3 regions of the Saccharopolyspora sp. CA-218241 genome follow, and region 3 is predicted to be linked to each of the others. Evidence: riboswitches for the same ligand, from Rfam matches in the RefSeq annotation. Region 3 holds a riboswitch; each other region holds the start of a gene.

Region 1 (3,266 bases), 2.9 Mb from region 3:
CGAGGATCACCCGGCCGGTCCCGCCACCGGCCAGCCGGGCCAGCAGCATCACCAGGCCGAAGGCGATGAGCGCGCCGACGAACGCCCCCGAGGTCAGGCCGATCACCCCGGCGCCGAGGCCGAGGACCACCACCGTGACCGCGCCGGTGGAGGCACCCGCCGACACGCCGAGCAGGAACGGGTCCGCGAGCGGGTTGCGCAGCAGCGATTGCAGCACCGCGCCGCACACCGCGAGCCCGGCGCCGCACAGCGCGGCCAGCAGCGCGCGGGGCAACCGCAGCTCCCACACGATGCCCTGCGCTATCCGCGACAGGTCGGTCTCGACCCAGCCGAACCGGGCGGCGATCACCTCGACGACCTCCGCGACGCCGAGGTCGGCCGGTCCGGTGGTGATCACCGCGGCGATCGACAGCACCAGCGCGGGCACGCCGACCAGCACCAGCCCCGCGGCCCGGCCGGGACGCGGCGCGCGGCTCACCGCTGCCGGTCCAGCTCGACCAGCGCGTCGGCCAGGGCCTCGATCCCGTCGATGGTCTGCAGGCTCACGTTCAGCGCCGTGCCGGTCATCGGCAGCCAGCGCTGCTCGCGCACCGCCGGGAGCCGGGAGACGGCCGGGTCGCTGCGCAAGAAGTCGACCTTGGCCCGCAACGAGTCGCCCTCGCCGTCGCGGGTCAGATCACCGAGCACCAGCAGCGAGGGGTCGCGGGCGAGGATGTCCTCCCAGCCGATCTGCGGCCACATCGAGCGCTGGTCGGCGTAGGTGCCGCGGACCCCGAGGGTGCGCGCCATGATCGCCGGGGCGCCGGTGCCGCCCGCCACGTACGGGGTTTCGGTGCGGGCGAACCAGAACAGCACGGAGGTCTCCGGCGGCAGGTCCAGCCCCGCCACCTTCCGCTGCGCCGCCGACACCCGGTCGCGCAGGTCCGCGATCAGCGCCTCGCCGCGCTCGGGCACCCCGAACAGCGTCGCGATCTCCCGCACCTCGCGGTAGATGTCGTCCAGCACCACCGGTTCGGCCAGCGGCGCCTCCTCCGGCAGGCAGTTGCTCGGCGACAGGTAGGTCGGCACGCCGAGCTGCCCGAAGCGCTCCCGCGAGGCGATCCGCTCATCGGTGAAGACGGCTTGGTAGGCGCCCAGCACGATGTCCGGTTCGGTGCTCAGCACGGTCTCGAACGACGGGGCGTTGTCGGCCAGCCTCGGCACCTGCGCGTTGGCTTCGGCCAGGTCCGGGTCCACCGGGTCGGTCCAGGTCGCGGTGCCGACCATCCGGTCCTGCAGGCCCAGCGACAGCATGATCTCGGTGGTGCTCTGGTTCAGGCTCACCGCGCGCTGCGGCGGCTGCTCGACCACGACCTCCCGGTCGCAGTTGGGCACGGACACGGCGCCGGGTGCCGGTGCTCCGGCCTCGGGTGCGGCGCAACTGGTGAGGGCGAGGGTGGCGAGGCTGGTCAGGACCACCGCGCGGCGGGTGCGCAAGACTACCGTCCTTCGCTCGGGGCTCGGTCGCGAAGCCCGGGTGCGAGCCGGGAAGCGGTGTGCGTCCCGGCGAGCCAGCAGGTCTTCGGGCTCGGGCTCGTTCGGGCGAGGAGCCTTCCCGGGCCTGGTGGCCCAGTGGCACGTGTCCTCGCCCAGCACCCCTACCGCTGCGCGTCAGCTCCGGCTTCCGACCGGATTCCCCGTCCCGCTCCCGCGGGCACGACTGGCTCGCGCCTCACCCTAAGGGGTCTGATCCGGGTGGCCTTGCGGGGTGCGCGCTCAGGCTTCCTCGGCCGCGCGCGCCCGCAGGTGCGTGCTCAGCGCCAGCGCGGCGACGACCAGCGCCACCAGGAAGGTCGCGCCGGTCAGCAGCGCCGCCCAGCCGACCCAGCCGCCGCCGGTCGCGCTGGCGTACTGGAAGGTCGCCGCGAGCCTGGTCACCTCGCCGGGTTCCAGCTCCCAGGTGACCGTGCCCGCGCTCTCCTCGCCGTTGGTGCTGGTGATCTCGCCCGGCGCGCTGACCTTGACCTCGACCGACGAGTCGGTGTTGGCCAGCGGGGTGAGGTCGGCCGAGGCCTCCAGGATCACCAGCGAGCCGCTGCGGGAGAGCTGGAACTGGTAGCGCGAGTCGTCCGGGGTGAGCGACTGGCTCAGCCGGGTCACCTCGTCGAAGCTCAGGCCGCGGAACGACAGGTGCGAGCCGACCCGGTCGCCCTGCGCGTAAGGCGTGATCCGCACCTGGTCGGCCAGGTCCTCGGGCGGGGTCAACTGGAACGGGACCTTCCCGTCGGCGGTCTGCGTGGTGATCACCAGCTCACCCGCGACGGCGTCCTCGCCGTCGATCGTGAGCGCCGCGTTCACGTGCAGGCAGCCGCCGGTGACCATCCCGACGAGCACCAGCAGCAGACCCAGCACCGCACCGCGGGCGGGGCCCGTTCGACGACCGCTCGTTGTCCGCTCCACCTGCCGAATCGTCGCACCGGCTGCGGGTTTTCGCCGGGTGCGCGACCGCGCCGGAGGAATCCGGATGAGGCTCCGGCGGGCGACGACTAGCGTGGGCGGGCATGGCGACTGATCAGCAGGGCGTGCACGAGATCAGCGACCGGTTCGTCGACGAGCTGGCCGCGCTCGACCCCATTTCCGGCACCTTCCTCGGGCTGCCGGGTCACGACGAGGACATGACGGACTACTCGCCGGAGGGCCACCGGGCCCGGGCGGAGGCGGCGCGGCGCGCGGTCGCGGCGGCGCGCGAGGCCGTGCCCGCCGACGACGCCGAACGGGTCGCGCAGGCGGTGCTGCTGGAGCGGGTGGGCGTCGACCTGGAGCTGCACGAGGCCGACGCCGACCTCTCGGCGCTGAACGTGATCGCCAGTCCGGTGCAGGACATCCGGCAGGTCTTCGACATGATGCCGACCGACACCGAGCAGGACTGGCGCACCATCGCCACCCGGCTGGCGAAGGTCGGCGAGTCGGTGCGCTCGCTGCGCGCGGGCCTGACCGAAGGCGCCCGCCGGGGCGCGGTCTCGGCGGCGCGGCAGATCGCCAAGGTGGCGGCGCAGTGCGACACCTGGTCCGGGCGCGGTGCTCCGAAGTCGTTCTTCGCGGAGCTCGTCGCCGGGGCGGAGGTCGGCGGGGCGCAGGTCGGCGGGGCGCTGCGCCGGGAGCTCGACGCCGCCGCCGAATCGGCCGCCGGTGCCTACGCCGAGCTGGCCGACTTCCTGCGCGACGAGCTGCTGCCGCGGGCGCCGGAGCGCGACGCGGTGGGCGAGCAGCGCTACCGGCTGTGGTCC
Region 2 (3,266 bases), 2.6 Mb from region 3:
CCCAGAGCAGCCGGTCGGTGCCGCGCAGCTCGCTGCGCAGCACCTCGCCGTCGGCGTCGAGGTGCTCCACCCGCAGCCCGGTCCCCTCGCCCCGGGGATCGCGCACCGCCGCGCGCGGGATCGGGTCGAGCAGCCGCCGGTGGTGCACCCCGCGCTGGTAGAACACCTCGGCGGCGGGGAACGCGGCGCGCACCCCGTCCAGCGGGGTGACCACGTGCGGCGGGCTGACGCGCGAGAAACCACCGCCCTGCACCACGGGCAGCAGCGCGTTCTCCCCGATCACCGCGATCCGGGACACCTCGCCCGGCACCGGCAGCAGCGGCGCGCCGTCCACCGGTTCGTTGCGCAGCAGCACGAAACCGCGGGTGGCCAGGTCGCGGAGGGCGGGCCGGGCGGATTCCGGCGGTGGACCGGGTTCCGCGCGTTCCGGGCCGAGCGCCCCGGTGCGGGCGGCCAGCCGCAGCAGCCGCAGCACCTTGTCGTCGAGCACGGATTCCGGCACCCGGTTGCCCTCCACCGCGGCGCCCAGCTCCCGCCACGGCCCGCCGGGCCCGGGCATGGCCAGGTCCAGCCCGCCCAGCGCCGCGGCCTCCACCGAGCGGGTGGCGAACCAGTCCGACACCACCGCGCCGTCCCAGTCCCACTCGCCCTTGAGCACGTCGTTGAGCAGCCAGGAGTTCTCGGTCATGGACCGGCCGAGGACCGAGTTGCAGGCGGCCATCAGCGCCCACGGCCCGGCTTCGGCGATGATCCGCTCGAACGGGGCGAGGTAGACGTCCCGCAGCGTCCGCTCGTCCACCCGCACGTCGTAGGACAGCCGTTCGGTCTCGCTGTCGTTGGCCGCGAAGTGCTTCGGCGTGGCGGCCACGTCGCGGGACTGGACGCCCGCGACGACCTCGGCGCCCATCGCGGCGACCAGCAGCGGGTCCTCGGAGAAGTTCTCGAAGTGCCGGCCCGAGAACGGGGTGCGGTGCAGGTTGACGGTCGGCGCGAGCACCACGTGCACGCCGCGCCTGCGGGCCTCGTCGCCGAGCAGCTCGCCCGCGGTGCGCGCGGCCGCCCGGTCCCAGGTGGCGGCCAGCGCCGAGGCCACCGGCAGCAGGAGCGAGGCGTCGCGCTCGTCGAAGGTGGGGCCGCGCACGCCGTGCGGACCGTCGGAGAGCACCAGCGGGCGCAGCCCGATCTCCGGGAGCGGGTGCAGCGTCCACAGGTCCGCCCCGGTCAGCAACCGGACCTTGTCCGCGACGCTGAGCTGGGCGAGCAGCCTGCGCAAGTCGGCCTCGTCGACGGCCCCCATGCCGGGATCCCCCTCTCCCCGTGGTCCGCCCCGCCAGTCTCGGCGACCGGTCGGGGTGTGTCGACCGGAAGCCCGACACACCGGTATGTGGCCATCCGAAAGAGGAGTCGACCCAAGATGTAGTGTGTGGCCCGCTGGTGGTCCACCGGAGCGATCCGGTGGCGAAGAGGGAACCCGGTGCGAGTCCGGGACTGCCCCGCAGCGGTGAACGGGAACGACCGTCGTATCCGGCACTGGGCTCGTCGAGCCTGGGAAGCCACGACCAGTAGGCCGCCCGTGAGTCCGAAGACCTGCCACCGGTGGCACGCCGCGCGCGTGCCTGTCCGGGACCTCGAGGGCGGGTCCACGCGGACGACCGCCCCGCGGTCTCCCCGTGCGCCGTCGTGGTCCACCGAGCTCGCGAGGGAGAGAGCCCAAGTGACCGCAACACTCGCCACCCCGACCTGGACCCGGGTGTCCACCGTGGTCCAGCAGGCGTGCGACGGCCTGACCGGGGTATCGGCCGACGCCGTGCTGGCCGAGGTCCAGCGCACCATCTACGACGGCATCAGCGGTGACGAACTCGCGCTGGCGCAGATCATGGCCGCGCGCACCCTGGTCGAAGTCGAACCGAACTACTCCGCGGTCACCGCCCGGCTGCTGCTGGACAAGCTGCGCCGCGAAGTGCTGAGCCTGCTGGCCGGACAGCCGCGGGAAGCCGACCAGGTCGAGATGCGCGACCGGTACCCGGGCTACTTCGCCGACTACGTGCGCTTCGGCGTCGACGCCGGTCAGCTCGCCCCGGAACTGGCCTCGTTCGACCTGGACCGGCTCGGCCGCGCCCTGCTGCCCGACCGCGACCTCGCCTTCGGGTTCCTCGGCCTGCAGACCCTCTACGACCGCTACTTCCTGCACGTCGGCGGCACCCGCTACGAACTGCCGCAGGCGTTCTTCATGCGGGTCGCGATGGGCCTGGCGCTGCGCGAGGACGACCGCGAGGCGCGGGCGATCGAGTTCTACGAGCTGCTGTCCTCGATGGACTTCATGTGCTCGACGCCGACCCTGTTCAACGCCGGGACCACCCGCCCGCAGCTCTCGTCGTGCTTCCTGACCACGGTGGACGACGACCTCGCCGCGATCTTCCACTCGATCAGCAACAACGCCCTGCTGTCGAAGTACGCGGGCGGGCTCGGCAACGACTGGACGCCGGTGCGCGGCATCGGCGCGCACATCCGCGGCACCAACGGCAACTCGCAGGGCGTGGTGCCGTTCCTCAAGATCGCCAACGACACCGCGGTCGCGGTCAACCAGGGCGGCAAGCGCAAGGGCGCGGTCTGCGCCTACCTGGAGACCTGGCACATCGACGTCGAGGAATTCCTCGACCTGCGCAAGAACACCGGCGACGACCGCAGGCGCACCCACGACATGAACACCGCGAACTGGGTGCCCGACGAGTTCCTGCGCCGCGTCGAGGCCGACGAGCAGTGGACGCTGTTCTCCCCCGACGAGACGCCCGATCTGCACGACCTCTACGGCACCGCGTTCGCCGAGCGCTACCGGGCCTACGAACAGGCGGCCGACCGGGGCGAGATCGCCGTGTTCCGCCGGGTCCGCGCGGTGGACCTGTGGCGCCGGATGCTCACCATGCTGTTCGAGACCGGGCACCCGTGGATCACCTTCAAGGACCCGTGCAACCTGCGGTCGCCGCAGCAGCACGCCGGCGTGGTCCACTCCTCCAACCTGTGCACCGAGATCACCCTCAACACCAGCGCCGACGAGGTCGCGGTGTGCAACCTGGGGTCGGTGAACCTGGCCCAGCACGTCGGTCCCGACGGCATCGACGCGGCGCGGCTGCGGCGCACCGTGCGCACCGCGGTGCGGATGCTCGACAACGTGATCGACATCAACTTCTACACGATCCCGGAGGCCCGCCGGTCGAACCTGCGGCACCGGCCGGTCGGCCTCGGCCTGATGGGGCACGCCGACGCGC
Region 3 (3,266 bases):
AACGCGCGCAACGCCGCGGAATTCCTCGCCGCGGGCGCCCGCGCGGTCGCGGTGGGCTCGGCCCTGGACGATCCCGAGCAGCTCCCCGCCCTGGCCGGGTTGTTGCGCGACGGCAGGAGGGCGTAGTGCGGGTGCACGTCGGTCCGGAACCGGCCGCCGAACTCCAGGACGCGGTGCTGGCCGCGGGCGCGGAACTCGCCCCGGCCGCCGAGGCCACCGGGCTGGTGTGGTTCGGCGCCGGGCCGGAGCGGTTCGCCGAGTACGACCACCCGGGGCTGGAATGGGTGCAGTTGCCCGCCGCCGGGATCGAACCGTGGCTCGCGGCGGGCGCGCTGCGCGAGGGCATCACGGTCACCTCGGCCGCGGGCAGCTACGCCGAGACCGTCGCCGAGCACGCCCTCGGGCTGATGCTGGCCGGTGCCCGCGGCCTGCACCAGGCCGCCCGCGCCGAGCGCTGGGACCGCCCGGGGCGGGCGCGCACCCTGTTCGGCGCCACGGTGGGCATCGTCGGCGCGGGCGGCATCGGGCGGGCGCTGATCGGGCTGCTGCGCCCCTTCGGCGTCCGGGTGCTGGCGATCAACCGCTCCGGCCGCCCGGTCGACGGCGCCGAGCGCACCTGGCCCGCCGACGCCCCGGACGCCCTCGGCACCCTGCTGGAGCGGTCGGATCACGTGGTGGTCGCGGCTCCGGCCACCGCCGCCACCGCCGCGCTGATCGACGCCGCCGCGCTGGCGCGGATGAAGGACGACGCCTGGCTGATCAACGTGGCCCGCGGCTCGCTGGTCGACACCGGCGCGCTGGTCGAGGCCCTGGACGCCGGGCGGATCGGCGGGGCCGCGCTGGACGTCACCGACCCGGAGCCGCTGCCGGACGGACACCCGCTGTTCGGCCACCCGCGCGCCCTGATCACCCCGCACTCGGCGAACCCGAAGCCGCTGCTGCTCCCGGCGCTGGCCCGCCGGGTGCGGGACAACGTGCGGCGGCGCCTGGCGGGCGAGCCGCTGATCGGCGTCGTCGACCTCGAAGCCGGGTACTGACCGCTCCGGGGGACGACCGGGGCCCGGCCCCTCGGGCGGGAGCCGGACCCCTGGCCTCGATCAGGAGGCTTTTCAGAATGCGGCGGAGCCGCATTGCGGTGAGGCACGCAACTTGCACCGCGGCCCGTGCTCGGACGGTGCCGCTCAGCGATCTTCTCGCGAGGACAGCCGTGACGCCGTGTACGAAGTGGGTACATCAGGAACGGCTCCCGGAGCGAGTGGGCCGCTGAGGTCCCGCTACCGGCACCGCCACGCAGACCATTGGCGAAAGCGATCCTTCAGGGCAGGAAGTAGCCGTTGCCGTCGACGTACTCGCCGCTGCCACCGAGGGTGTCGGCGGTGAACTCGCCCAGCTCGGCCAGTTCGGGGGTGCGGTAGGTGGTCTCGGTCATGGTCGTCGCCTCCATGTCGTTGACGTGGCGCCCGCCGCGGGCACCTGCCCCTGTGATCGGCGGCGTCCCGGACGCCTTGAGGTCCCCGCGGCGGGGGTTCACCCGGGTTCCGCAGCACGACTACTCGGCCGTGCCTCCTGGTCCCTGCTCCGCCGGCGTGTCCGGGGGGCGCGCGGGAGGCGGCCCGGAGGGCTGCCGGGTGCGGGGTGAACGACGTCTCACGGCGGGCGCGCCGGTGGCCGTTAGGATGATCGGCGTCAGACGGCGGTGACGCGGAGGAACCCGGTGCGAAACCGGGGCGGTCGCGCCACTGTGACCGGGGAGCGCACTCCGACGAGCCACGGCCCGCACGGGCCGGAAGGCGGGGCCGCGCGCCGATCCGGGAGCCAGGACACTCCGGCCGCCGTGGATCCCGATCGGGGCGCGCACCCCGAGGAAGGACGCGCCGTGTCCGACGCTGCCCGCACCACCAGGATCCTGCTGCTGTCCACGGCGGACACCGATCTGCTGGCCGCCAGGGCCTCCGGTGCCGACTACGCGGTGGCCAACCCGTCCCGGGTCGCCGCCGAGGACGTCCCCGACCTGCTCACCGGGGTCGATCTCGTGGTGGTCCGGCTGCTCGGCGGCAAGCGCGCCTGGGCCGAAGGGCTGGAGGCGGTGCTGGCCTCGGGCCTGCCGACCGTCGCGCTCAGCGGCGAGTCCACCCCGGACGCCGAGCTGATGGCGCTGTCCACCGTCCCGGCCGGGGTCGCCACCCAGGCGCTGACCTACCTGGTCGAAGGCGGACCGGGCAACCTCGGGCAGCTCGCCCGGTTCCTGTCCGACACGGTGCTGCTGACCGGCGACGGCTTCGAGCTGCCGGAGCGGATGCCGGAGTTCGGCCCGCACGGCGAGCGGGCGCACGACCCGGCGCGGCCCACCGTGGGCATCGTCTTCTACCGGGCGCACGCGCTGGCGGGCAACACCGGGTTCGTCGACACCCTCGCCGACCAGGTCGAGCGGGCCGGGGCCAACGCGCTGCCGGTGTTCTGCGGCTCCCTGCGCGGGCTGTCCGACGCCGCCGGGCTGCGCGACCTGCTCGGCGGCTGCGACGTGCTGGTGGCCACGGTGCTCGCCGCGGGCGGCTCGGTGGCCGCCGACGCCAGCGCGGGCGGCGACGAGGACTCCTGGGATGCCGGGGCGCTGGCCGAGCTGGACATCCCGGTGCTGCAAGGGCTCTGCCTCACCACCAGCCGCGCCACCTGGGAGGGCAGCGACGCCGCGCTGTCGCCGATGGACGCCGCGATGCAGGTCGCGGTGCCGGAGTTCGACGGCCGGCTGATCAGCGTGCCCTTCTCCTTCAAGGAGGCCGGGGACGACGGCATCCCGGTCTACCTGGCCGATCCCGAACGCGCCCGGCGGGTCGCGGGCACCGCCACCGCGCTGGCCCGGCTTCGGCGCACCGCCGACTCGGACAAGAAGCTGGCCGTGGTGCTGTCGTCCTACCCGACCAAGCACTCCCGGGTGGGCAACGCGGTCGGCCTGGACACCCCCGCCTCGGCGGTGGTGCTGCTGCACGCCCTGGCCGAGGCCGGGTACGACCTCGGCGGCCTGGACCTGTCCGGGGTGGACGGCGACGGGCTGATCCACCGGCTGATCGCCGCGGGCGGCCACGACGTCGAATGGCTCACCGACGACCAGATGTCGCAGGCCGCGATCCGCGTCCCGGCGCCCCGCTACCGGGAGTGGTTCGACGCGCTGCCCACCGCGCTGCGCGAGGCCATGGCCGAGCACTGGGGTCCGCCGCCGGGCGGCCTGTACGTCGACGACGAGGGCTCGATCTACGTGGCGGCGCTGC

What was found. A riboswitch is a leader RNA that binds a small molecule or an ion and turns the genes downstream of it on or off. The one in region 3 is predicted to bind cobalamin.
Region 1: linked by a shared signal. The riboswitch ahead of ACQP0T_RS08210 (ABC transporter substrate-binding protein) and the one ahead of cobN (cobaltochelatase subunit CobN) in region 3 are both predicted to bind cobalamin.
Region 2: linked by a shared signal. The riboswitch ahead of ACQP0T_RS06140 (ribonucleoside-diphosphate reductase subunit alpha) and the one ahead of cobN (cobaltochelatase subunit CobN) in region 3 are both predicted to bind cobalamin.

Annotation. Positions count from the first base shown of each region.
Region 1 covers NZ_CP191860.1:1,679,426-1,682,691, forward strand. The annotation lists gene ACQP0T_RS08205 (FecCD family ABC transporter permease) at 1-478, opposite strand, end outside; gene ACQP0T_RS08210 (ABC transporter substrate-binding protein) at 475-1,476, opposite strand; cobalamin riboswitch at 1,536-1,719, opposite strand; gene ACQP0T_RS08215 (DUF3153 domain-containing protein) at 1,756-2,439, opposite strand; gene ACQP0T_RS08220 (DUF885 domain-containing protein) at 2,541-3,266, shown strand, end outside.
Region 2 covers NZ_CP191860.1:1,234,138-1,237,403, reverse strand. The annotation lists gene ACQP0T_RS06145 (glycoside hydrolase family 3 protein) at 1-1,297, opposite strand, end outside; cobalamin riboswitch at 1,419-1,609, shown strand; gene ACQP0T_RS06140 (ribonucleoside-diphosphate reductase subunit alpha) at 1,715-3,266, shown strand, end outside.
Region 3 covers NZ_CP191860.1:4,553,890-4,557,155, reverse strand. The annotation lists gene ACQP0T_RS21660 (bifunctional 4-hydroxy-2-oxoglutarate aldolase/2-dehydro-3-deoxy-phosphogluconate aldolase) at 1-126, shown strand, start outside; gene ACQP0T_RS21655 (NAD(P)-dependent oxidoreductase) at 126-1,037, shown strand; gene ACQP0T_RS21650 (lasso RiPP family leader peptide-containing protein) at 1,316-1,429, opposite strand; cobalamin riboswitch at 1,706-1,825, shown strand; gene cobN (cobaltochelatase subunit CobN) at 1,877-3,266, shown strand, end outside.